4 regions of the Mesorhizobium sp. M8A.F.Ca.ET.208.01.1.1 genome follow, and region 2 is predicted to be linked to each of the others. Evidence: predicted binding sites of a transcription regulator. Region 2 holds the regulator's gene; each other region holds the start of a gene.

Region 1 (3,112 bases), 230 kb from region 2:
CCGATATCTGCTGGTTGGCGGCCAGCTTGTCATTGCCGGCGCTGGCGACGTTGAGGATTTTTCCGCGCAGCGGCAAGACGGCCTGGCTGGCACGGTCGCGCGCTTGCTTGGCGGAGCCGCCGGCGGAATCGCCTTCGACGATGAAGAGTTCGGCACCTGCCGCCGCGTTCTGCGTGCAGTCGGCGAGCTTGCCCGGCAAGCGCAGCTTGCGCACCGCACTCTTGCGCGACACCTCTTTTTCCTGGCGGCGGCGCACCCGTTCGTCAGCGCGCGCGATCACCCAGTCGAGCAGTTTCGAGGCTTCTTGCGGATTGTCTGCCAGCCAATGGTCGAACGGGTCGCGTATCGCGGTCTCGACGATGCGTATCGCTTCGATCGTCGCCAGCCTGTCCTTGGTCTGGCCGACGAATTCCGGCTCGCGGATGAACACCGACAGCATGCCGGCGGCCGAGATCATGACGTCTTCCGACGTGACGATCGAGGCGCGCTTGTTGCCGACGAGGTCGGCATAGGCCCGCAGGCCGCGCGTCAGGACATTGCGGAAGCCGGCCTCGTGCGTGCCGCCTTCACCGGTCGGAATGGTGTTGCAGTAGGAATTGATGAAGCCGTCGCCGCCGAACCAGGTCACCGCCCACTCGAGCGAACCATGGCCGCCTTGCCTGTCGCTCTTGCCGGCGAAGATTTCGCGCGTCACCTGGAATTCGTCGCCTAGCGACGCTTTCAGATAATCCTTGAGGCCGCCGGGAAAATGGAATTCCGCCTTGGCCGGCGTCTGATCCTTTTCCTTGATGAGGGAAGGATCGCAGGTCCAGCGGATTTCGACGCCGCCGAATAGATAGGCCTTGGAGCGCGTCATGCGGTAGAGCCGTGCCGGCTCGAAGGCCGCACCCTTGCCGAAGATCTGCTCGTCGGGATGGAAACGCGTCCTGGTGCCGCGGCGGTTGTGCACCTCGCCGAGGTGCTCCAGACCGCTTACCGGAATGCCGCGTGAAAACCGTTGGCGATAAAGCTGGCGGCCGCGCGCGACTTCGACCTCGAGATGGTCCGACAGGGCGTTGACGACGGAAACGCCGACGCCGTGCAGGCCACCGGAGGTCTCGTAGACCTTGGAATCGAACTTGCCGCCCGAATGCAGCGTCGTCATGATCACTTCGAGCGCCGGCTTCTTGAATTTCGGATGCGGATCGACCGGGATGCCGCGGCCATTGTCGGTGACGGTGAGATAGCCGTCGGCCGAAAGCTCGACATCGATGAAGGTGGCGTGGCCGGCAACCGCTTCGTCCATCGAATTGTCGATGACCTCGGCGAACAAATGGTGCATCGCCTTGTCGTCGGTACCGCCGATATACATGCCAGGCCGGCGGCGCACCGGCTCCAGGCCTTCGAGCACCTCGATGTCGGCGGCGCTGTAACCCTCGCTGCCATCCTTGGCCGCGGCCGGGCGCCTGGCGGCCGCTTGCACCAGCGGATCCGCTGGGCGCGCCGGCGCGCGAACCGGCTGCGGCTGCTTGTCGATGTTGCCGAAGAGATCGTTGTTGTCGTCCATGCCAACCATAAGGGTCCGGTGCTGCGAATCACCCGTCGATACTGCCACGCTTTTCGGCGCCAAGCGACGGAGGTTCCTGTTACGTTCGGGGATTTAACCCCTCTTACCCTAAAACCATTCGATAACCAAGCGGGCGGAAATAGGTCGAATGCCACCGCACAAGATTCCTGATTCTTTAACAATGCCGACTAGCGTGAGCCCAACATAACAAGAAACTGCGGGCGTCAGGGGTTTAGGTGTGAGGGGCAAGGCCATAACGATGATCGGCATCGCCGCCGTTTTCGGCGCGATCTCGATCTTTGCCGCGGATTTCTGGGTCAAGAGCCAGGCCCAGGCCGATGCCCAGGAAAAGACGGCCTCGATCGCCGCTCCGGCCTCACCCAGGATCGAATTCAAGACGATCGTGGTGGCGACCGCGCCATTGCGTTATGGCATGGAGCTCGATCGCACCAAACTCAGCGAAATCCCGTGGCCGCAGGATTCCCTGCCGCAGGGCGCCTTTGCGACCATCGACGGGTTGCTCGGCGAAGGTGGCCGGGTCGTGCTGTCGCCGATCGAGGTCAACGAGCCGGTGCTGCTCACCAAGCTGTCCGGACCGAACGGCCGCGCGACGCTGTCCAATATGCTGACGCCCGGAATGCGGGCGGTCACCATCCGCACCGACGAGATCGCCGGCGTCGGCGGCTTCGTCACGCCGGGCGACCGGGTCGATGTCGTGCTGACCCGCGATGCCGGCGAAATCCAGGAAGTCGCCAAGAACGCGCAAGGCGCGGCCGGTTCGACCATCACCTCGGAAATCGTCGTTGCCGACGCCAAGGTGCTGAGCGTCGGGCAGGGCGCCGACGAGCGCCAGACGACGCCGCAGGTGGCCAATTCCGTGACCATCGAGGTGACGAGCGACGGCGCGCAGAAAGTGGCGCTGGCCCGCACCGTCGGCACGCTGTCGCTTTCGCTGCGCTCCGCCAGCGAAGGCGGCGACGGCAAGAACGGCGTCACCACCATCTCTTCCTTCGGCGGATCTGTGGCTTCCAAGGCCCAGGCGGCGGCCGGCTCCCTGTTCGATGCCGTCGCAAAGGAGCCGGAGAAGCCGAAGTTCAAGACGGTCATCGTGACACGCGGCACGCAGGCCGAGGAATACAAGGTTCCTTCGCGGGATCAGAAGTAAAGACCGGTGGGGACCGGGCGGGACGGGATAATGGCGATGCATACCCTATATCGAATGACGGATCGGTTGCGTTTGGTGCGCGCCTTGGCGATGGCGGCTTCACTGGCCGCGAGCGGCATGCTCGCCTTCGTCGGCGCGGCCAACGCGGACAACGACATCGTCCATGTCTCGTCGACCAGGAATGCGTCGATCAAGGTCGCCAAGGGCAAGCCCAAGACGATCATGACGAGCGCGGCCTTCTACCAGATCGTCATCGGCGATCCGGAGATCGCCAACGTCAATCCGCTGACCGACAAATCCTTCTATGTGCTGGGCAACAATCTCGGCACCACCGGCATTGCGCTGTTCGACGAGAACAAGCAGCTCGTCGGCACCATCGACATCGAAGTGACGCTCGACAC
Region 2 (3,112 bases):
CATCTGGCATTTCCAGCGTGTATCGCCGCTCAGCCTGTTCGCCAATCTGGCCGTCATGCCGATCGTGTCGGTGGTCGTCATGCCTTTTGCGGTCCTCAGTTCGCTGGCGATGCCCTTCGGCGCCGACGGCCCGTTTCTCTACGTGATGGGCAAAGGCCTGACAGCGATGATCGCCGTATCGTCATGGATATCGGAGCGCTCGCCGATCGATGGGGTAGGTCTGATCTCGCAGCAATCCGTGCTGCTGGTGGCCGTCGCGCTGGTCATCGCGACGATGGCGACGACCTGGCTGCGGCTCGCGGCACTGCCATTCGCACTTGCCGGTCTGTTGACTGTGTCGGACATACGCACGCCCGATGTGCTGATCTCGGAAGACGCACGGCTGGTCGCACTGCCGATCGGCAATGGCGAACTGGCCGTCAACCGGGAACGTCCGAACGAATTCGCGGCCGACAACTGGAAACGCGCTCTGGTCTCCGAAACAATCGTCAAACCGGAAATGTTCGACAAGGCGGACGGGCAATTCGATATTGCCGCTCCCACCGACCTGCCGCAGGGATCGCCGTTCTATTGCCGCGAAGGCCTTTGCCTTGCCAGGCACCCTTCCGGCGCGATCGTCGCCTATGTCGAGGATCGCAAGAACACCTGGAAAGCCTGCGCCTTCGCCGACCTGATCGTCGTCAATGACGCGACCGCCTATGACGCCTGCCACAATCCGCTGGTTGTCGTCGTCACGAAACGGCAGCTCGCCCGCAAGGGAAGTGCTGCCGTCTTCTTCGATCCCCAGTCGGCCACAACCCCGGCTGTGATCGAATTCGCTGTCGACGGACCATACCGGCCCTGGCACGAGCAGCGAAAATTCTCACGCGAGGCGAGGGGGCTGCCGCCCTATAAAAAGCCAGACAAGTCCGATGGCAAACCGGCTCAGTAGCGCCTGATCAGCCCGACCAGCTTGCCTTGTACCTTGACTCTGTCCGGCCCGAAAATGCGCGTTTCGTAGGCTGGATTGGCGGCTTCGAGCGCGATCGAGGCGCCTTTACGGCGGAACCGCTTCAGCGTCGCTTCCTCCTCGTCGACCAGCGCCACGATGATTTCGCCCGGACTTGCCGTGTTGGCATTGCGGATGATGACCGTGTCGCCGTCGAAGATACCAGCCTCGATCATCGAGTCACCCTTGACCTCCAGCGCATAGTGCTCGCCGCCCATGATCATATCCGGCGGCACCGAGATCGAATGCGTCTGATGCTGGATGGCATCGATCGGCACACCGGCGGCGATACGGCCCATGACCGGGATGGACACGGCTGAAACCACATCGTCGTCATTGCCGGCCGCGGGCAGACGCGAAGGCGCCGTCGCCGGCTTGAGCTGGCGGCCAAGATTGTTTTGACCAAGGCTGCCCTGGATGACGCTGGGCGAAAATTTCTTTGCCGCGTTCAGGCCGGGCGCGATCGAATCCGGCAGCCGCAGCACCTCCAGCGCGCGCGCCCGATTGGGTAGCCGGCGAATGAAGCCGCGTTCCTCCAGCGCCGTGATCAGGCGATGAATCCCGGATTTGGAGGCAAGATCGAGCGCTTCCTTCATCTCGTCGAAGGAGGGCGGTATCCCGCTTTCCTTGAGCCGTTCGTGGATGAACATCAGCAGTTCATGTTGCTTGCGTGTCAGCATGGCGGCCCCCAAGGCATTGAACGAAGGTCTGAACCAGAATCGAAAAAACAAACCCAGAACAAACACTATCTGTTCCAGTTGTGTTCCGCAACCGTTTAAAGTTTAATGAATTTGTTAAGGCTGCGGATGTTTTTTGTCCGCTACGGCGGGCAGAAGCCGACCTTTTCCGCCATCGGCAGGCCCATTGAAATCGTTATGGTTAATGGCCTGTGGCCCATCCGCTCCCGAGTTTGGCGTCAGCCGTTCGGAAGGCTTTCCCCGGGCGGATTGTATAATTTATCGGTCCATTATTCGCGGAACGAAACGAAACCAAAACGCCAACGACTGGCAGCTTCGGGGCAGCGATGGACCCAGGCGTCCGGCCCCACTCCGACCAACGCGTGCGAATAGGTGTCGCGGAAGCGCCGGAGTCATCCCGAACCAGCTTTCAAGCTGCCGGCGCGGGCGGCGTATTTGGTCGCGCCGCTGTCTTCGCTGTGGACATAGACGTGCAGGGTGTAGCCGATATGGGCCACCATCAGCGCCTTGGCCCGCTCGACGTCACGATCGAGTGCCGCTTCCATGATCGCGGTATGGTGTTCGATCGCAATCGCTTCGCGCAGCGCCTCCATCGCCTCTTCGTAGCCATCCTTGAGGCCGGCCGCGGCCCGCAATGTCGGCGCCAGACCAAGAAAGCGATGATGCCGGCGCAATTGATCCGAGATCGTCGAGCGGAAACGCAACAGCCAATCGCATGTGGCGGCACTCAGCAGCGCCGCATGGAAAGCCTCGTGATTCTCGTCCCATTTGTCGACCGCCGCATCCGACGGATCGTCGACGGCGGTCTTGCAACGGGAGAGCCGGTAGTGGGCGGTGACCACGGCATCTTCCCATTCCTTGCCGCCTTTCTCCATCGATTCGAGGAACAGGGGGATCTCGACCACCATCCTGGCGCGCGCCAGGTCCTCCAGTTCGGCCCGCGACACCCGAGCCACGGTAAAACCGCGATTGCTGATGGCGGTGACCAGGCGTTCGGCCTCAAGCCGCGACAAGGCTTCGCGCAATGGCGTCCAGCCGACTCCATAGGTGCCGCGCAGTGCACTCAGTTTGAGCGGGGCGCCGGGCATGAGGCGCGTGGTCAGGATATCGCGCCGCAACAGCTGATAGGCTGCCTCCGTCTTTGTGGAGCTCGTTTGATCCTGCATCGCGGTCCATCCGTCGTCTGGCAGGGAAAATTATATATGATGTAGGGGCATGGCAAGAATTATATATAATGTTTGACACAAGCCGGCGGACTGACCATGATCGTTTGCAGTAGCCGCGCTGCAAGCGGCGCTGATCAAATCTGGGAGGAAATGATGTTGAAGTCGAAATCCGCTTGGTTGTCGGGTTTGTTCATGGCTAGCGCGTTGATGGTGAGCGCCGGCAGTGCCGCCGCCGACCAGATACGCATCGGCATTGCCAA
Region 3 (3,112 bases), 760 kb from region 2:
TCCATGGAGCGGATCAGTTCCTTCAGGTTCTCCAGCCGGCCGGGGGCTTCCGCCGAACGGTCGTTCTTCCACATGTCGGTGTAGCCGCTCTCTTCGAGAATGGTCTCGGCGAGCTCGGTGTGCGGCGTGGTTTCCAGCGCCTTCTGCCAGCGTTCGAAATTGGCCGCGACCTCGCGCAGCGCGGCGCGCGGTTTCGGCTTCAGCTCGTCGCTTTCGGCGAGCGTGCCCGCCGCCTCCAGCATTGGGATGCGCATGCCGCGCGCCGTGTCGTGGATCTGCCGGATGGTCGCTTCGCCCAGGCCGCGCTTGGGCACATTGACGATGCGCTCGAAGGCGAGGTCGTCGGTGCCGTTGGCGACGACGCGGAAGAAGGCCAGTGCGTCGCGGATTTCCATGCGCTCGTAAAAACGCGGGCCGCCGATGACGCGGTAGTTCAGGCCGAGCGTGATGAAGCGGTCCTCGAAGGCGCGCATCTGGAAGGACGCGCGGACGAGGATCGCCATGTCGTTCAAATTGTGCTTCTGGCGCTGGTAGGCCTCGATGGTCTCGCCGATGGCGCGGGCTTCCTCCTCCGAATCCCAGGCGGCGTGGACGTTGACCTTGCCATCCTCGGGATCGTTGCGGTCGGTGAACAGCGTCTTGCCGAAACGGCCCTCATTGTAAGCGATGAGATGGGAAGCGGCGCCCAATATGTGTGCGGTCGAGCGGTAGTTGCGTTCCAGCCGGATGATGGTGGCGCCGGGAAAATCCTTGTCGAAACGCAGGATGTTGTCGACCTCCGCGCCGCGCCAGCCATAGATCGACTGGTCGTCGTCGCCGACGCAGCAGATGTTAACGGTGGCCCTGTGGCGCGAGGCGCCCCCCTCTGTCCTGCCGGACATCTCCCCCTCAAGGGGGGAGATCGGCTTGCCTTCCGGTCGCTGCGCGAGCAGCCGCAGCCACATGTATTGGGCGGTGTTGGTGTCCTGGTACTCGTCGACGAGGATGTATTTGAAGCGCCGGTGATAGTCCTTCAGCACATCGGGATTGGCGCGGAAGATGCGGATCGGGTGGCAGAGCAGGTCGCCGAAATCGCAGGCGTTGAGCGTCTGCAGACGCTCCTGATAGGCCTTGTAAAGCTCGCGGCCCTTGCCGTTGGCGAAGCTGCGCGCATCGCCCTCGGCGATGTCGGCCGGACCCTGGCCCTTGTTCTTCCAGCCGTCGATCATCTGGGCGAACTGTTTTGCGGGCCAGCGCTTGTCGTCCAGGCCCTCGGCCTGGATCAGCTGCTTGATCAGCCGCACGACGTCGTCGGTGTCGAGGATGGTGAAGTCGGATCTCAGGCCGGCAAGCTCGGCATGGCGGCGCAGCAGCTTCACGCCGATCGAGTGGAAGGTGCCGAGCCACGGCATGCCCTCGACATTGCCTTCGCCGATCAGGATGCCGATGCGCTGCTTCATCTCGCGCGCGGCCTTGTTGGTGAAGGTGACGGCCAGGATCTGCGAGGGGAAGGCCCTGCCGGTGGCGAGGATGTGGGCGATGCGGGTGGTGAGCACGCGAGTCTTGCCGGTGCCGGCGCCGGCCAGCACCAGAACCGGGCCTTCGGTGGTCTCCACCGCCAGCCGCTGCTCGGGGTTCAACCCCTTGAGATAGTCCGGCGCATTGTTCTGGCCGCCGCGGGCAGCCATGGCGCGCGCGGCAATGCCCGACGGGGCCGTGGGCCGCGCATTGGGTTCGTCGAAAAAGGGCATGTCTTCGGAAAAGCCGGACATCTCCCCCGAATGTAGTGATTCGGGAGGGAAAGACCAGAACTGTCTACGTTTTGTTCTGGGTAAAGTGCCTGATACGGCCACTCGAGCGATATGGCGGCCGGCGTTGTGAACAACCGCAGGGGGACAAGGTTGCCGCCGCGGACCCTTGACCTGCGCTTGACAGGCGCGGCGGTCGGGAGAAAGTTGCGTATGGGGCAGCACGCAATGCCGGGTTGCCTAGGGCCGCACCATGCGCGCAACAGTCGAAGGAGTATCATCTTGGCTGTCACGATCACCTCCCTCATCCTCTTCCTCATCGGCCTGGCGCTTGGCGCCGGCGGCATCTGGTTGGCTTCGCTGGGCGGCAGTTGGTACTACATCATCGTCGGTCTCGCCTTCCTGGTCGCCGCCTGGCTGCTCTACCGGCGCCGTTCGACGGCGCTCTGGCTCTACGCGGCGATCGTGCTCGGAACGCTTGCCTGGGCGGTCTGGGAAACCGGTTTCGACTGGTGGGAACTCGGCCCGCGCGGCGGCATCATCGTGCTGGTGGCCCTGTGGCTGCTGACGCCGTGGGCGCGGCGGGGCCTTGCCGGTCCGGACGGCCGCGCGCCACTGATCCTTGCCGTGCTGGCATCGCTGGCGGTGGCCGGCTATTCGATGACCACGGACCCGAAGGACATCGGCGGCGCGCTCGACACCGACAAGGTGATCCCCAACGCCAATCTCGGCGGCGACGTGCCGGCGGGCGAATGGCACTATTACGGGCGCACGCAGTTCGGCCAGCGCTATTCGCCGCTCGACCAGATCACACCGGATAATGTCGCCAATCTGCAGCCGGCCTGGACCTACCGCACCGGTGACGTGAAGGGTCCGGACGATGTCGGTGAGACCACCTACCAGGTGACGCCGCTCAAAGTGGGCGACACGCTCTATATCTGCACGCCGCACAATTTCGCCATCGCGGTCGATGCGGCGACCGGCAAGGAGAAGTGGCGCTACGATCCCAAGATCAAGCTCGACAAGGACCGGCAGCACCAGACCTGCCGTGGCGTCTCCTATTATGCCGATGCCGCCGGCGCCGCCGGTCAGCCCTGCGCGACGCGCGTCTATCTGCCGACCTCGGATGCGCGGCTGATCGCGCTCGACGCCGCCAACGGGCAGGTTTGCCCAGCCTTTGCCGAGGGCGGCACGCTCAATCTGCTGACCAACATGCCGTATCCGAAGTCCGGTTATTACTACTCGACTTCGGCGCCGCTGATCGCGGGCGGCAAGATCATCGCCGGCGGCGCGGTCAACGACAATTACTCGACGCAGGAGCCGTCCGGCGTCATTCGCGCCTATGATGCGAGCACCGGCAAGCTGCTATGGAACTGGGATTCCGG
Region 4 (3,112 bases), on a different contig from region 2:
GCCGATCCGTTGGAAGCCTAGCTTGCGCAGTTCGGCCGCCGTCGAAGGCGCGATCCGCAACGCCTCGAGCGCGAGCGGTTCGAGGATCGATTGACCATGGCCGGCCGGTGCGATGCGGATGGGATGGCCGCCATAGCGGGCCATTGCATGCGCCGCACCCCAGCTGTCCGCGATCGCGGCGCGGGCGACGATGCCGGACATGGCCAGACGTCCGACCATGCCCTCGAGCATCATGGCCTCGCCGCCATGGAGATGGTCGGCGCCGGTCGTGTCGATGACGATCCCGTCGGGAGGGTCGGGCGCTAGGATCGGTGCAAATCGAAGCATCCAGACGGCGAGCCGCTCGAGCGCCTTGGCATCCGCTTGCGGATCGGCGTCCTGGATCGCGAGGCCCGGCACCAGCACCTGCGCCTTCGTCACGGGCATGCCGGGGCGCAGGCCGGCGACGAGTGCGGCGGCGTCGGCGGCGAGCACCAAGCGCCTGTTTTTATCGCGGCCGATCAGGACGAGCGGAGCCTCAGCTGGAGGCGCCCCATCGCCGGCCTTGCGCCGCACCCTGTCGGTCGGCCAGGTCGGCAGGAACAGCGAGACAACCCGTGCCATCGCACGCCTCCAATTCGAAATCGGCACTTTCGCCCGCGCGGGCGCGGATCAATTCGACCAGCCATCGGTGACGGCCGACGCCAGGTACAGGCAATGGCGCCGATGGCAGGACCGAGACGCGCCAGCGTGTCATGGCTGCCGTCGGCTGCCCGAAATCGGCCGCCTCCGCCTGCCGCCGCCATCTCCGCAGCGCGATGCCGATCGTGTGCGCTTCCTCGGCGGCAAGCTGCAGCCGCCGCGAAGCGGTCATGGTCAGGCGCGCGACCTCGCCGACGACCGCGCCCAGCCCGCCATGCCGGATGCCTTCCTCCATGCAGGCGAGGATCGTCTTGTCGTCGCCGGCCTCAACATAGATGACCCGGTCAGGTTTGAGGCCGGCCTGCGCCAGCGCCGGGGCGAACAAGTCTGGGCGGGTGATGCACCACAAGACCTTGCCCCGCGTTCGCGCCGCCACACCGCCGGCGAACAGCGCTGCTGCCGCACCATCGATGGCGCCATTGCCGCCGCCTGCGATTTCATGCAGCGCGCCGAGCGCCAGTCCGCCGCCCGGGAGTCGTGCGTCGATTTCGGCTATTCCGAAAGGAAGTACAGATATGGCGCGCCGGCCTCGGCCCTCGATCTTCTCGATCCGCGCGCGCAATGACTCTATGGCGGGCTCCGGCCGCAAGATGGTGGTTGACCTCCAAGAAAGCGTATATAAGCGTGTTCTCTATTTGTTCTACGATTGGTGAACGAGAGTCAAGTGGGCATCAGCGAGCCGCTGGCGTGTTTCGCGGCGCCGCTTGCGAAATTACAGGCTGCTTCGACAACACAAGGGCGGCGTTAAGCCTCATCTCAGCCGTTCAGCCCGTCATAGCGCGACTCCAGAAGCAGACGATCGTTCAGTATTCCTGCCGCATTCACTCGTTCACTGTTTTTTTGGGCGTTCCCAATCGTAGCTTTGGGCCGATTGACGTGTGAAGCCGTAGTCGCAGCATAATCTGATCGATTTCTCCTCCATTTCGAGAGTACGCATCATTCCACTGAAAGCGCGACTCAATTGCTTTGCCAACGATGTGCAATTCGCTACAAACTCTCCAGGGGGAGATTCCGTGCGCGAGACGATATTTGAACATGTTACGGTGTGGTGCCGATGAACCTGCTCGGCCTGCGCCTTATTGCGCAAATCATGAACTGGACCGATGACGGCGTGGCGACGGCCGAGTATACTTGGCTGCGGCTAATGGCCTCGACTAAATATGACGGCTACAGCGATTTCCGAGCGGGATCCCGCTTTATCGAAAACCTGGCAATCTGGCTGAAACAGTTCGATGCCGAGGACCGCCAGACGGCCTATGATTTCATTAAGCACCGGCTCGTCTACATCTCCAATGCAGAGCTTTATCGCGTGATCGAGGCCTTTTATCCAGAAACGGTGACGCCGCATCTGCGGCGCCTTGCCGCCAAGCAGGCCGGCATCCCACCCCATGAGGTTTGGGGCAGCAGCGATGGGGTCGCAGCCTTCAAGCGGATTAAGCGACGCTCGCTATTCATAGGCATGAGCGACGGCAGCCGCATCGACATCATGCGGCGCGCCAACAGCGGCCGCATCACCCAGGAGCAGGTCGTGCCGATGATGAATATCGGCATCGAGAAATGGCTCGATCTTGCGAAGAAAATCAAGGAAGCCGACGCTGGCGACGAGCAGTTCGAGCATGTCTACCTGATCGACGATTTCACCGGCTCAGGTACGACCTTCATTCGCTTCAAGGATGGCGAGTGGAAGGGCAAGCTGCAAAAATTCAACGACATGCTGATCGGTGCGCGCAAGGCGGTTGAGGCACAGGGAAAGACCTTTCCGATCGTCGAGAATTACGCGCTGCATATTCATCATTATATCTCGACCACCCAGGCGCACGAGGCGCTACTCCAACGCACCAAATTGGCCAATCTCGAATGGGCGGACCGAACCTTCGGGTCAATCGATGTGACCCAGGGCACCTTGCTGCCCGCCTCGCTCAAACTCAATCCAGGCGCTGACGACGCCGTCATCGCGCTTTGCGAAAAGTACTATAATCACGCTCTCTACCTTCGGCTGATCGAACATGCTGGCGAGGCAGAGCAGGCCGATCTCAAGATGGGTTATGCCGACTGCGCCTTGCCGCTTATCCTTGAGCACAACACACCTAACAACAGCATTCCACTACTCTGGGCGGAAACGACCAATGAAAATGGTCACGCGATGCAGCCCTTGTTTCGTCGGCGTGATAGGCACGGCTGACCATGGCAAATCCATTTCTCCGCCGCGCCACCGAATACATTCGTGACGACACTACTTTCCTGGAGATCGTGAGTCCGGCGCCACTCACCACATTCCTGGCCGAGCATCCTCGCAAGGCCGACATTTTTGATCTGCCCATCCGCATTGTCGGCGCGCCGGGAAGCGGCAAAACCATGCTGGCCATGCTGGCCGAGTTTCGCCTCGTCGAAACGATCCTGCGCGACCCCACCAACGACACTAACAAGCAGC

Evidence for each region. Region 2 encodes LexA, which represses DNA repair genes until DNA is damaged. Its sites were predicted from a motif close to TGTTCNNNNTGTGTTCNG; they were not measured.
Region 1: parE (DNA topoisomerase IV subunit B) is a predicted target of LexA. The motif match lies at 1,618-1,635, and genes of this name have one in related genera.
Region 3: EN851_RS01050 (UvrD-helicase domain-containing protein) is a predicted target of LexA. The motif match lies at 1,792-1,809, and genes of this name have one in related genera.
Region 4: EN851_RS22175 (ImuA family protein) is a predicted target of LexA. The motif match lies at 1,307-1,324, and genes of this name have one in related genera.

What each region holds. Positions count from the first base shown of each region.
Region 1 covers NZ_SRUT01000001.1:753,947-757,058, forward strand. The annotation lists gene parE (DNA topoisomerase IV subunit B) at 1-1,546, opposite strand, end outside; gene cpaB (Flp pilus assembly protein CpaB) at 1,806-2,711, shown strand; gene EN851_RS03755 (type II and III secretion system protein family protein) at 2,802-3,112, shown strand, end outside.
Region 2 covers NZ_SRUT01000001.1:983,516-986,627, forward strand. The annotation lists gene EN851_RS04825 (ComEC/Rec2 family competence protein) at 1-931, shown strand, start outside; gene lexA (transcriptional repressor LexA) at 925-1,668, opposite strand; gene EN851_RS04835 (GntR family transcriptional regulator) at 2,079-2,852, opposite strand; gene EN851_RS04840 (ABC transporter substrate-binding protein) at 3,006-3,112, shown strand, end outside.
Region 3 covers NZ_SRUT01000001.1:222,249-225,360, forward strand. The annotation lists gene EN851_RS01050 (UvrD-helicase domain-containing protein) at 1-1,751, opposite strand, end outside; gene EN851_RS01055 (glucose/quinate/shikimate family membrane-bound PQQ-dependent dehydrogenase) at 2,010-3,112, shown strand, end outside.
Region 4 covers NZ_SRUT01000005.1:47,065-50,176, forward strand. The annotation lists partial or broken gene EN851_RS22170 (DUF6504 family protein) at 1-603, opposite strand, end outside; gene EN851_RS22175 (ImuA family protein) at 518-1,270, opposite strand; gene EN851_RS22180 (hypothetical protein) at 1,736-2,863, shown strand; gene EN851_RS22185 (hypothetical protein) at 3,037-3,112, shown strand, end outside.